Regions from separate parts of the Streptomyces sp. NPDC127097 genome, predicted to be linked through region 1. Evidence: riboswitches for the same ligand, from Rfam matches in the RefSeq annotation. Region 1 holds a riboswitch; each other region holds the start of a gene.
The links. Region 1 has a riboswitch for cyclic di-AMP ahead of ACFWJW_RS33655 (transglycosylase family protein). Riboswitches for the same ligand answer to the same signal wherever they lie in the genome.
Positions count from the first base shown of each region.

Region 2: linked by a shared signal. The riboswitch ahead of ACFWJW_RS28150 (M23 family metallopeptidase) and the one ahead of ACFWJW_RS33655 (transglycosylase family protein) in region 1 are both predicted to bind cyclic di-AMP.
Region 3: linked by a shared signal. The riboswitch ahead of ACFWJW_RS13790 (M23 family metallopeptidase) and the one ahead of ACFWJW_RS33655 (transglycosylase family protein) in region 1 are both predicted to bind cyclic di-AMP.
Region 4: linked by a shared signal. The riboswitch ahead of ACFWJW_RS16640 (C40 family peptidase) and the one ahead of ACFWJW_RS33655 (transglycosylase family protein) in region 1 are both predicted to bind cyclic di-AMP.

Region 1 is NZ_JBHXFI010000071.1:17,056-20,253, forward strand. Features, by position in the region: gene eno (phosphopyruvate hydratase) at 1-254, opposite strand, end outside; gene ACFWJW_RS33655 (transglycosylase family protein) at 592-1,245, opposite strand; cyclic di-AMP (ydaO/yuaA leader) riboswitch at 1,253-1,463, opposite strand; gene ACFWJW_RS33660 (transglycosylase family protein) at 1,674-2,834, opposite strand; gene ACFWJW_RS33665 (cytochrome P450) at 2,998-3,198, opposite strand, start outside.
Region 2 is NZ_JBHXFI010000046.1:24,535-27,732, forward strand. Features, by position in the region: gene ACFWJW_RS28150 (M23 family metallopeptidase) at 107-1,207, opposite strand; cyclic di-AMP (ydaO/yuaA leader) riboswitch at 1,219-1,373, opposite strand; gene ACFWJW_RS28155 (DUF2332 family protein) at 1,658-2,776, shown strand; gene ACFWJW_RS28160 (PP2C family protein-serine/threonine phosphatase) at 2,892-3,198, opposite strand, start outside.
Region 3 is NZ_JBHXFI010000014.1:18,350-21,547, forward strand. Features, by position in the region: gene ACFWJW_RS13785 (GntR family transcriptional regulator) at 48-737, opposite strand; gene ACFWJW_RS13790 (M23 family metallopeptidase) at 998-1,798, opposite strand; cyclic di-AMP (ydaO/yuaA leader) riboswitch at 1,811-1,966, opposite strand; gene ACFWJW_RS13795 (M16 family metallopeptidase) at 2,178-3,198, opposite strand, start outside.
Region 4 is NZ_JBHXFI010000018.1:95,347-98,544, forward strand. Features, by position in the region: gene ACFWJW_RS16630 (LysR family transcriptional regulator) at 1-308, opposite strand, end outside; gene ACFWJW_RS16635 (LysE family translocator) at 380-1,039, shown strand; gene ACFWJW_RS16640 (C40 family peptidase) at 1,208-1,681, opposite strand; cyclic di-AMP (ydaO/yuaA leader) riboswitch at 1,686-1,883, opposite strand; gene ACFWJW_RS16645 (hypothetical protein) at 2,160-2,468, opposite strand; gene ACFWJW_RS16650 (ATP-dependent Clp protease proteolytic subunit) at 2,475-3,110, opposite strand.

The DNA of each region.
Region 1 (3,198 bases):
GTCGCGTCGTAGCCGACGAGCTCCGGGCCGATCTGCTCGATGACGGCCAGCACGGCCTTCTCGACGCCCTTGCCGAGGTAGCGGTTCGGGTCGCCGTCACGGAGCTCGATGGCCTCGAAGGCGCCGGTGGAGGCGCCGGACGGGACGGCGGCACGGCCGGTGCTGCCGTCGTCGAGGCCGACCTCGACCTCGACCGTGGGATTACCTCGCGAGTCGAGAATTTCGCGGGCTACGACGACGTCGATCGACGGCACGTTGTCTCCTTCGTGGGTGTCTGGCGTTCTGCGCATGAGCCTAACGGCCCCGGGCTCGTCCGCCTGCCCTTGGCCCGCTCCGTGGGACGGAACGCCCCCGAAAACCTGCCCAAAGGCCCAGTTGCCGGGACGTTTGGCACATTGTTCGCCGAACGGGGAAAGTCGCGGAACAGCGCCGGTCAGCGGCCTGCCGCCGGCCGGGGCGCCTCGGACACGGCCCGGGAACATGAGAAGCCCCGCCACGGCGCGCTGGGGGGAAGGGCGCGCCATGACGGGGCGGTCTCACGGAGGAAGGGGCCCGCCGCTCGGGCCCTCAGGAGCCCCGGTGAGCTCCGGCTCAGACGTTGAGCTGCTGGCCCGGGATGATCAGGTTCGGGTTGCCGCCGATGACCGACTTGTTGGCCTTGTAGACGGACTTCCAGTCGGTGCCGTGGGCCTTGGCGATCTTGGCGAGGGTGTCGCCCGCCTTGACGGTGTAGTTGCCGTGGCCGGTGGACTTGCGCTCGGCGGAGCGCGAGGCACGGTCCTCGGACGGGGCCTTCTTGACCTCCGGCTTGGCGGACTCCTGCTTCGGCGCGGACTTGGTCTGCGCGGAGGTGTCGACGTCGGGGGACGGACCACCGGCGGTCAGGTTGCCCGCACCGGCGCAGGACCAGGCGCCCGGGCCCTGGATGGCGAGGAGCTTCTCGGCGGCCTGGATCTGCTGGGCCTTGCTGGCCAGGTCGGCGCGCGGCGCGAACTTGGTGCCACCGGCAGCGGCCCAGCTGGAGTTGGAGAACTGGAGGCCACCGTAGTAGCCGTTACCGGTGTTGATCGACCAGTTGCCGCCGGACTCGCACTGGGCGACCTTGTCCCAGGTGGCGACGGAGGCGGCGGAGGCGGAGGTGGCACCCATCATCGGGACGGCCACGGCGGCACCGGCGACACCGGCGAGGGTGGCGACGCGGACGGCCTTGGAGGGACGACGGTGCTTGCCCTTGAAGATCAGCATGGTTCGTTCGTTTCCTCACCGACGCCTACGAGGTGAGCTGTCGGGTTCGGGCTGATGAGTCGCCCGGCCCGGCGCGCATGCGCACCTGGCTTCACCCCAAGCCGGTTGACCCGTTTTCACGGGCGGGGCCGGCACTTACCTTGGGTCCCCCGCTCCTGCCTTCGGCGCTTGCGCGTCAAGTGCCTTCGACCACCGGCAGGATTCGGCGTGTGATCGAGGGGCTCGCTTTGGCGAGCGATCCTGACGTTAAGCAGTAATGCCCCTGGGGTTCAAACCCCACCATCTGAACCAAGTTGACCGTTTTTGATCACGGGTTGGTTACGTATTCGCAGGTGAGGCCCGGTATGCCGGTCTTGAGCACACCGGGCCCCACAGGAGTCAACGAGACCCTTGTCTCACTTTCCCAAAACAGGGCGAAGGGCGGCGAATTACCCCGCGTTCCGCCCGAGATCGAGCTGCTGACCGGGCTGGATCAGGTCCGCGTCGGACCCGATGACGCCCTCGTTGCGGTCGTAGAGCGCGGGCCAGCCGCCGGGCAGCCGGTGGGCCGCGGCGATGGCTGACAGGCTGTCACCCGGGCGCACCGTGTAGTCGCCGCCGGCCGCCGGGCCCGTACGGTGCGCGTCGCCGCCGCGCGAGGCGTGCCGGCCGCCGGACCTGCCGTCGCCGCCGTCCCCGGCACCCTCGTCGCCCGCCTCGCGGCGGTGCTTGCCCTTGCTGGGCACCTTGTGCGGCGTGCCGGTGCTGTCCGTACGGCTGCCGTCCCCGGACGGGTCCGTGGAGGGGCTGCCGGACGGGTCGTCGTCGGACGGGTCGGCGGACCGCGACGGGTCGTCGCCCCGGTCGCCGGGCGTCGCCGGGTCGGACGGCTCCGGGCTCGTGGACGCGTCGCCGGGCTCGCCGGAGCCGGAGGCGTCGGGCGAGGGCGTCGCGTCGGACGGCTGCCGGTCCGGCTGCTCGCCGTGCTCGTCGTGCGGCGCGTCGTCCTGCCCGGAGGAGGAGTCCCCACCGTCGTGGGAGCGGGACGAACCAGGGGTGTCCCAGGGGTCGAGGCCGCCCTGGGAGTCCGACGGGTCGGGCGCGGGGGTGCTGGTGCTGCCCGGGTCGACCTCCGGGGCCTCGCCGTCGCCGGTCAGCCCCGCGTTCACCGCACAGCTGGGCCAGGCGTCCGGCCCGCGGTCGTCGAGGATCGACTGGGCCACGGCGATCTGCTGGGAGCGACTGGCGTAGTCGGGTCGCGAGGCGTAGGCCGAGCCGCCGTAGTTGTCCCACATCTCCTGGGTCAGCTGGAGGCCGCCGTAGTAGCCGTTGCCCGAGGCGGCGCTCCACACCCCAGCGCTCTCGCACTGGGCGACCTTGTCCCAGGTCGCGGTGTCGGCGGCGTGAGCGCCGCTCGCCCCGAGGAGGGGGAGGGCGAAGCCGGCGCCGGTCACTCCCGCCGTGACAAAGATGGCCGGTGCCTGACGGGGGCGACGATGTCGGCCGTTCCCGGAACGCATGCGGATGCCTTTCGCGCGGCGGTTGAGTTGTTCGACGAGCTCGTCGAGCTGCTCGACGGGCTCCGGCCGGCCGACGCACGCGAGCGGCACCGTTACACCGGTCCCCCACATCACCGCTTCGACCGATCGAGTGAAGCCTGTCGATCGTCCGGTCGAAAGGTAGTCGGGGTCACGGGTAGTCACAAGTCGATGTATCGGAGATCACGTAATGGTCACGCGGTTGACTCTGTGTCACATATGGCCTTGTTGCTGGTCAGGGCCGATCCGGAGTGAACTCCACCGGAAGTGAACGCAGTCCGCGCATGATGAGTCCGCCGCGCCAGCGCAAATCATCCGGTTCCGCCGCAAGCCGGATGTCCGGGAGCCGGGTCAGCAGGGTCGCCAGCGCGGTCTGTCCTTCGAGCCGGGCGAGCGGCGCCCCCAGGCAGTAGTGGATGCCGTGCCCGTATCCCAG
Region 2 (3,198 bases), on a different contig from region 1:
GTGGGGGTGGGGGTGGGGGTGGGTGTGCGTGTGGGTCTGCTTCAGGCTTTGATGCCCTCGGTGCCCGCAATGCCCTCCACGCCCCCGACGCCCTCGACGCCCTCGGTCACACGTTGAGCCCGTGGTCGCGGAGCCACGGCATCGGGTCGATCGGGTCGCCGGCGCCGGGGCGTACCTCCAGGTGGAGGTGGGGGCCGGTGACGTTGCCGGTGGCGCCGACGCGGCCGATGACGTCGCCGGTGCTGACCTTGCCGGAGGTCTTCACCATCGAGGAGAGGTGGCAGAACCAGAGCTCGGTGCCGTCGTCGAGGGTGAGGACGATGCGGTAGCCGTACGAGCCGGCCCAGCCGGCCTGGGTGATGGTGCCGGAGTGCACCGCCTTGACGGGGGTGCCGGTCGGCGCGGCGAAGTCCTGTCCGGTGTGGTCGGCGGCCCAGCGGTCACCGGCCTGGCCGAAACTGGCGGTGAGCGTGTAGGAGGACACGGGGGCGATGAAGCTCTTCGCCAGTTCGGCGAGGCGTTCGGCCTCCGCCTTCCGCCGGGCCGCTTCCTCCGCCTTGCGCTTGGCCTCCATCTCGGCCGCCTTCTTGGCTGCTGCGGCTTTTTCGGCCGACTTCTGGTGGGCGGCGGCTTCCGTGGCGGCCTGCTGGACGGCGGCCTTTTCGGCGGCCTCGCGGGCCTCCTGCTCGGCGGAGCCCTGCTGCGCGTCGGCCTGCTGGAGGATGCGGCTGCGCAGCGCCTCACCGGCGCCCGCGGCGTTACCCGTGTCCGCGCCCGTGGCGGCGGTGACCGCGCCGCTGTCGGGAGCCGAGGCGGCGTCGGTGGCCGCGGAGTCGTCGTCGGATATCAGCTCGCCGATGCCGGGAAGCTCCTTGGCGTCCGGCAGCTTCTCGGAGAGGTCGTCGGCCAGGCCGCCGACGTCGGGCATCGAGATCGGCACCGGCGGACGGCCCTCGGCCGAGGCCATGCCGCTCGCGCCGACCGCCGCGATGACACCGACACCCAGGACGGTGCCGCTGCGGGCGAATCCGCCGCCGCGCTGCTTGGCGACGCGGTGCTTGCCTCGAACGGCACGGGTGGATTCCTCGGTGGGATTCCATTCCTCCCACGGTCCGTCGCCGTCATCGACACCGGGGCCGGGGAAGGCACCTCGGTCATCGAGCTCGTAGGCGAACGGGTCCTCAGGGGTAGACCTGTTGGACGCCACGGGGGCGCACTCCTTTCCTTCCTTCTCGCCTACCGGGTTAGCTGACGGGTTCGGAGCAGGAAGGTCTCCTACGGACGCCCACTGGCGGAGGGCGTCCGATTCACCCCAAGGAAGTGGTTCCCCGGTTCCCTTGGTGCAGTTCGAAGTGCTTGGGGGTGCGTGAAAAGCGCGTGCGGGATTCGGCGTCGGCGCGCGGTGCCGCCTCGGGCGGCGGCTGGGACGACCGCGCTGCGTTATCGGACAGTAATAGAGACGGCGGCCGAATTCCAAGCGTTCCCACGAATCCGTATGCGCTCCGCACGAGCTGCCGCGCGGCCTTTTCGGCCAGCAGTGCAGCAACCCGGGCGAGTTGGCCCGCCAGCCCTAAACGATCTCGCGCGGATTGTGTGCCAGTCGTTATGCGCAGGGGTGCCCCTCGGTCACGGAGGGTGAGAGCAGTAACGTCGGATCATGGTCGTCAACGTCGGGAACACCGGGAACGCCGGACGGGCCGCCGGTCACGCGTGGGGAGTGGCGGAGCGGTACGGGGAGTTCTCCTGGCGGGAGGCGCGCGGCCGGTCGGACGCGCACGAGGAGCTGACCGCGCGGATCAGCCAGGACGCGGAGTTCTGCGATCTGCTGTCCGGCTCGCTGCCCGCCGGCAACAAACAGCAGCCGAACCTCCTGCTCGCCGCCGTCCGCTATCTCGACGGCCCGCACGCCGAGACGGGCCCGCGCGGTGCGGCCGCGTACGGGCGCTGGCGCGAGTGGACGATCCGGCACTGGGACGAGGTGCGCGCGGTGATCATGCAGCGCGCCACCCAGACCAACGAACCGGCCCGCTGCGCCACCCTGCTGCCGCTGCTCGCCCGTCTGCCGCAGCCGCTGGCGCTGCTGGAGGCCGGCGCGTCCGCGGGGCTGTGTCTGCACCCCGACCGCTATCGCTACCGGTACGAGGCCGAAGGCGGGGACGGGCCGCGCCGCCGGGCCGAGCTGGGTGCACCGGAGAGCCCGCTGGTGTTCACCTGCCGTACGGGCGGGGCGGCCGACGAGCTGCCCGAACGGCTGCCGCGGATCGTCTGGCGGGCCGGCATCGACCTGGACCCGCTCGACCCGGCCGGCGAACCGGACGATCTGCGCTGGCTCCAGGCGCTCGTATGGCCGGGCGACGGGGAGCGTGCGGCACGGCTGGCCGCGGCCGTCGACGCGGTGCGGCCGGCGCCGCGGCCACGGATGGTGCGCGGCGACCTGATCGACGAGCTGCCCGCGCTCGCCGCCGAGGCACCGCCCGAGGCGACGCTGGTCATCTTCCACAGCGCCGTGCTGGCCTATCTCCCGCCGGCCCGCCGCGCGGAGTTCGCGCGTCTCGTACGGTCGCTGCTCGACGGGCGGCCCGGCGGCGGCCACTGGATCTCCAACGAGCACTACTCCGTGCTGCCGTGGATCACCGACGCCGCACCCCACGCGCCCCGCCCGGACGACGCCCTGCACCTGACCCTCGCGCTCGACGGACGCCCGGTCGCGCTCACCGGCCCGCACGGCCAGAGCCTGCACAGCCTCTCCGGCGCACGGGGCGGCCCGGGGCACTGAGCGGGGTCGGGGGACGGCCCGGCTCCCGTACGGCACCCCGTACGCCCGCCCGTCCCCCTACACGGGCCCCACCCCCATGAAGCCCCCGCCCACCGAACCCCCTACGGGCCACCACCTACGCCCCCATGGGCCGCTGCACCGCCAGCAGCGCCATGTCGTCGGCCGACGCGCCGCCCGTATGCCGTGCCACCTCCTCGACGAGGGTGTCCACGAGGACGTCCGGGCCGGGGAAGCGGCAGCCGCGCAGTGTGCCCGACGGGTTGTAGCAGCGGCCGAGGAGGTCCCGGGCGCCGGTCACCCCGTCGGTGAAGAAGAGCAGCAGGGCCCCGGCCGGGAAGAACGTCTCGTCCGGCCGGTCCGGCCGGCTCGCCATCTCGCCCAGCCCGAGGGGCGGCGCCGGCGCCGCGGGCAGCAGCTCGCGC
Region 3 (3,198 bases), on a different contig from region 1:
CCGCGCCGCGGCTGCTTTTTCGCGACTCTTTGTATACGGGGCGATTGTTAAGGGCGGACGCGCGCCGTGTTGACGGGTCGTTTCGGATCCCTCACCTCGGGGGCGGCGGGGCGCCGCAGCCGGTAGACGGGAAGCGAGCGCTCGACATGAGCCGCCATCAGGGCGCGCGCCCGTTCCGCGTCTCCCCGGGCCACCGCGTCCAGCACCGCGCCGTGTTCGTCCCAGGACTCACCTGCCCGGGGCGGCAGTTCCACCGTGTACATCCACTCGATCTTGCGGCGCAGCTGGGTCAGCAGCGCCGTCAGACTGGGGCTGCCGACCGCCTGAGCAAGCGTTTCGTGGAACCAGCCGTCCAGTTGGCGCAGATCCGCGGGGTTGCCGTGACGGGCCCGCTCGCGGCCGAGGCGTACCAGGCCGCGGAGCACCTTGAGGTGGGCCGGGCTGCGGCGGGCGGCCGCGCGGGCGGCGCCCAGCGGCTCCAACAGGGCGCGGATGTCCAGGAGGTCGGCGGCCTCCTGCTCGGTGGGCTCGGCGACGCAGGCGCCCGCGTGGTGGCGGGTGGTGACGAAGCCCTCGGACTGAAGGGTGCGCAGTGCTTCGCGCACCGGCACTCTGGAGACTCCGTATCGGGCCGCCAGGATCTCCTCGATCAGCCGGCTCCCCGGCGCCAGCGCGCCGGAGACAATGTCGTCGCGAATCGCCGTGCACACCGCATGCGCGGAAATATGGCCTCGCATCTTCCGTGCCTCCGCCGTAATCCCCTGAAAACGCCGCCGGTCGGCGACTTTTCCGTGACTCTATTCGACCGGCACGGCTTTTCCGACGGCGTCCGGTTATTCATGGATAGTTTTTGGCCGGAAGTCGCGGGCCGGCGGCGTAACCGGTGCGCGCACCCCACTCCGGATACGCCGGAGCCCCGGCCGTGGGACCGGGGCTCCGGAAGGACGCTCGGCGTGGGGCAGGCCCCATAGGGGCGCGGCGCCGGCGCGGCGCGGGATCAGACGTTGACGCCGTGCCCGCGCAGGTAGGCGACCGGGTCGATGTCCGAGCCGTAGTCGGCGCCGGTGCGGGCCTCGAAGTGCAGGTGCGGGCCGGTGACGTTGCCGGTGGCGCCGGAGAGGCCGATCTGCTGGCCCGGGGTGACCTGCTGGCCGACCGAGACACCGAGCGACGACAGGTGGCCGTACTGGGTGTACGTGCCGTCGTTCATCTTGATCACGATGTTGTTGCCGTACGAGCCGCCCCAGCCGGCCTCGACGACGGTGCCCGAGCCGACCGCGTGGACGCTGGTGCCGGAGGCGGCGTGGAAGTCGATGCCGGTGTGGCTGCCGGAGGACCACAGGCCGCTGGATGCCTTGTAGGAGGTGGAGACGTAGGAGTCGGCAATGGGGGCGACGAAGGCGTTGAGGCGCTTGCGCTCCGCGTCACGGGCGGCGCGCACCTTGGCCTCGTGGGCGGCCTTGGCCTTCTTCTTCTCCGCCTCGGCACGCCGCTTGGCCTCGTCGGCCTGCTTCTTGGCGACGGCCTCGGCCTTCGCTCTCGCCGCGGCGATCTCGGCGTCGGCCTGCTGCGCGTCGGCCTGGGCCTCGACCCGGCTGGCGAGCTCGTCCCCCAGCACGACGGCCTGCTGGAGTCCGGTGTCGTGCGGGCGTGCCTCGTCCGTCGCGGCCAGCGCCGGCGAGGCCACGGAAGCAACCACACCACCGGCCGCGAGGGTGGCTATGCCGGCGATGTTGCGGCCCGTCTTGGCGGGACGGCTCGTGCGACGGTGCTTCCCGGTGGCCCGGATGAACGCCATGTGCTGGCTTGTCCTTTCCCTCCTTCTCGCCTACCGGGTTAGCTGACGGGTTCGGAGCAGGAAGGTCTCCTACGGACTCCTCGGAGAGGAGCCCGATTCACCCCAAGGGACATGTGGGTCCCCGGCTCCCCTGGCTCGCGCCGTACGGGGACTCGGCGATGACTGCCCGGTGCCACTGTTGTGGCGGACTTGTGACGAACAGCCGGACCGACGCTAAACGGGGCAACTTTCAATCGGCAAACAGATCAGCTTTTTTGTGCGGGATGCCACAAGAACCAGGGCACCAGCCGCGATAAACCGGACATACAGCGGCTCCCGTGGCCGATAAGCACCACAGGAGCCGCATGTCGATATATGACCTTCCGTCACACCGGCGGGACTAGCCGCTGACGACGGTCACCTCACCGATGCCCAGACTCTTGACCGGCTCGGCGATCTGTGCCGCATCGCCCACCAGGACCGTCACCAGCCGGTCCACGGGGAAGGCGTTGACCGCGGCCGCGGTCGCCTCGACCGTGCCGGTCTCCGCGAGGCGGGCGTACAACTGCGCCTGGAAGTCGTCCGGCAGCTGCTGCTCCACCTGGTCGGCGAGGGTGCCCGCGACGGCGGCCGCGGTCTCGTACTTCAGCGGCGCGACCCCGACGAGGTTCTGTACGGCGACATCGCGCTCCTCGTCCGTCAGCCCCTCTGCCGCGAGGGTGCGCAGCACCTTCCACAGGTCCTCGAGCGCCGGGACGGTGGAGCCGGTATCCACCGAGCCGCTGATGGCCAGCAGCGCGGCACCTGTGGACCCTTCCGGGGAGCTGGGGGCGGTGGAGCGCAGCACCTGGCCGAAGGCCCGCACACCGTAGGTGTAGCCCTTCTCCTCCCGCAGCACGCGGTCCAGACGGGAGGTGAGGGTGCCGCCCAGGCAGTACGTGCCGAGGACCTGCGCGGGCCACACCCGGTCGTGCCGGTCGGCACCGATACGGCCGATGAGCAGCTGCGTCTGGACGGCCCCGGGGCGGTCCACGATCACCACCCGGCCGGTGTCGTCGGCGACGATCGGCGCGGCCGTCAGCGGCTCGGCCGTGGAGCCGGTCCAGGCGCCGAGGGTGCCGGCGAGCGCCGCGTCGAGGTCGACACCGGTGAGGTCACCGACAATGACGGCGGTGGCCGTGGCGGGCCGTACATGGGCGTCGTAGAAGGCCCGGACGGCCGCGGCGTCGATCCGCGCGACGGTCTCCTCGGTGCCCTGCCGCGGCCGCGACATACGGGCGGTGGCCGGGAACAGCTCCTTGGACAGCGCCATCGCGGCACGGCGGGCCGGGTTGGCGAGCTCGTGCGGGATCTCGTCGAGGCGGTTGCGGACCAGCCGCTCGACCTCGCTCTCCGGGAAGGCGGGCGCCCGCAGCGCGTCG
Region 4 (3,198 bases), on a different contig from region 1:
CCGGCGGTCATGAACGTGCCGACCCGCAGCACGCCGCCGGAAAGCCCCGTCAGCCGGGACAGCTCGTGCCGCGCCTGATCCAGCTCGTCGAGCACCCGCCGGGCCCGTACGAGCAGCAGCTCACCGGCCGCCGTCAGCCGTGCCCCGCGGTGGTGGCGCACCAGCAGCGCGGTCCCCGCCTCCCGCTCCAGCTTGGCGAGCTGCTGGGAGAGCGCGGGCGCGGTGTAGCCCAGCCGGTCGGCGGCTCTGCTGATCGAACCGGCCTCCGCCACCGCCACCAGGGCGGCCAGCCGCGTGGGGTCGTACATAAGAACCTCTTTAGGCTCCCCAAGAACATTGCCACTCCCCATTAAAGGCTCTGACCAGCGAAACTGCTCCCATGGACGGACAGCTGATCGCCTTCACCGGAGTCGCCGCGGGCATGGTCGCCATGCCGGGCGCGGACTTCGCGGTCGTGGTGCGCCACGCGCTCGACTCGCGCCGGGCGGGGGTGGCGGCCGCGGTCGGAGTGGCGGGCGGGCTGCTGGTGCACACCGCACTGGCGGTCGCCGGGCTCGCGGCCGTGCTGGTCGCCGTGCCCGCGCTGTTCGGCGCCGTCCAACTCCTCGGCGGGCTCTATCTGTTGTACCTGGGGGTCGGCGCGCTGCTCGCGGTCGTCCAGCACCGGAAGGCGCCCGAGGACGCCGCGACCGGCCCGTCCGCGCCCCAGGCCGATCACCCGCCCGCGCTCCTGGGCACCGCACGGAGCCTGCGCCAGGGCTTCCTGACCAATGCCCTCAACCCCAAGGCCCCGGTCCTCTTCCTCAGTCTGCTCCCGCAGTTCGTCCCGGCCGGCGAGCCCGCGCTGCCCCGCACGCTGCTGCTCGCGACCATGGTCGTCGCGCTGGCGCTGGTGTGGTTCCCCGCCGTCGCGCTGCTGGTCGACCGCCTGGGCAGCTGGCTGCGCCGCCCCCGGGTCACCCGCGCCCTGGAAGCCGTCACCGGAATGCTGCTCACCACACTGGGTGGCATCCTGCTCGTCGAGGTCGTGCTGACCTGAACGGCGGCCCCCGGCACGCGGTCAACCGCGGCCGCCGTACGGCACGATCAGCACCTCGGCGCCCACCGCAGCGCCCTGGTGATCCGCGGATGGGTGCGGTCCGTCGTCTCCACCGGCCAAGTGGGCCAATCCCACCGACAATTGATCACATGTGAGACGAAATGCCGGTCAGCCCACCCGTCCGTAGGACACCGCGCCGCTCCAGATCCGTTCCAGCCGCACCACGCTTCCGGCCTTGGGGGCATGCCACATCCGGCCCCGGCCGGCATAGATGCCGACGTGGTAAATGCCGCGTGCGGAACGGAAGAAGACCAGGTCACCGCGTCTGCGCAGGGAGGCCGGGAGATGCCGGGTGCGGACGTACTGCGCGGCGGCGGTACGGGGCAGGGCCCGCCCGGCGCGCTTGAACGAGTACATCGTCAGCCCCGAACAGTCGAAGCGGTACGGCCCTTGGGCGCCGTACTGGTAGGGCGCGCCGCTCTTGGAGGCCGCGATCCGCAGCGCGTAGGCGGACACGGAGGCGGCTTCGGCGTTCCCGGCCTCTCCTGGGGCGACGGTCGTCCCGCCCAGGGTGACCAGCGTCAGAGCGGTGACGGTGCCGGCACGCGCCAGCAGATTTGGCGTCTGCATGCGCACAGTCATGCGCAAACCCTTCGTCAGCCGCCTGCGAAGGAAGACCTGTCGGGTTCGGGCAGGCGAAGATGCCCGGCCGTGCGTACGGCTTCACCCCAAGGAGTCTCGGCCCTGAGGCCGGGACCCCGTCCTGCTCGGGTCCTCCGCTCCCGCCGGTCCACAACGTCGACCTGACATCCGGTACGGCGGCGGGATTAGGCGCCCGTCCGGACCGCCCCGTCGCTGTGGCGGGGTCTTGCCGTCGAAGGGATCGTCACGCACCCGCCACCAGAATTCCGAGCTGAAAATGCCGTATGTGACATGCGTCACACTTCGCCTGAATGGTTACTTTTGTTCCCTCAAGTGCCATGGCGCGGGGCGCCGCACCCCCTGGACCAGGGGCGAAACATCAGAGGTCCAAGGAATTGCGTTTCCCCGCGCAATTCGTCGCCTCCTCACATCGGGCCCGGACGCTACGCCGTATGCGCAGCCCCGTGTGCGTGTCGCGTCAACTCTCCGTGGCCGGCGGCATCGTCACGAGCCCGGCCCGGCGCTCGCCCTCCAGCACCCGGAGCGCCCGGGTCAAGGTCTCGCGGTGCAGTTCGCTCTCACCCCGGTCGTGCATCAGCGTCAGCGCGTCGCGCAGTCCGGCGGCCTTGCCGACCAGCGCCTGGGCGGCCCGCAGTCCGGTGTAGGTGTCGCCGCCCCGGGCCGGGTTGATCCTGCCCAGCAGGTCGAGCACCTCCAGGTAACGGTCGATCAGCTCACCCTCGGCGCGCGTCAGGGCGGGCAGCGGCGGCAGTTCCGGCAGCGGCATCCGGGCTCACCGTGCGCCGAGTTGGGGGACGGACTGCTTGCGCTGACGGGTGAGCCCGTCGATCAGGCCGTATTCCTGGGCGGCTTCGGCGTCGAAGATCTTGTCGCGCTCGATATCGGCGGCGATCCGTTCCCGGGGCTGTCCGGTGTGCTCCGCCAGCATCCGCTCCAGCATGTCGCGGGTGCGCAGCAACTCCTCGGCCTCGATCTGGAGATCGGTGGCCTGGCCCTGGACGGGCTCGTGGAACGACGGCTGGTGGATCAGGATCCGGGCGCCGGGCAGGGCCAGCCGCTTTCCGGGGGTGCCGGCGGCCAGCAGTACCGCGGCGGCGGAGGCGGCCTGCCCCAGGCAGATGGTCTGCACATCGCACGACACGAAGCGCATCGTGTCGTAGATGGCGGTCATCGCCGTGAACGAGCCGCCGGGGGAGTTGATGTAGAGCGCGATGTCCTGTTCGGGCGCGGCGTGTTCGAGGTGGATGAACTGCGCCATCACATCGTTGGCGGAGGCGTCGTCGACCGGGGTGCCCAGGAAGATGATGCGCTCACTGAGCAGCTTGGAATACGGGTCCATGGTGCGCGTCCCCTGGGACGTGCGCTCGGTGAACTCGGGAAGGACATAGCGGGCCATCGGTCGCAGCATGGGCCTGCTCCTCTCTCTGTAAAAAATGTACAGGATGTACGTCCAGTTAGAATGGGACCCGATTCTAGTGATCAAGTCAAATGCCCAG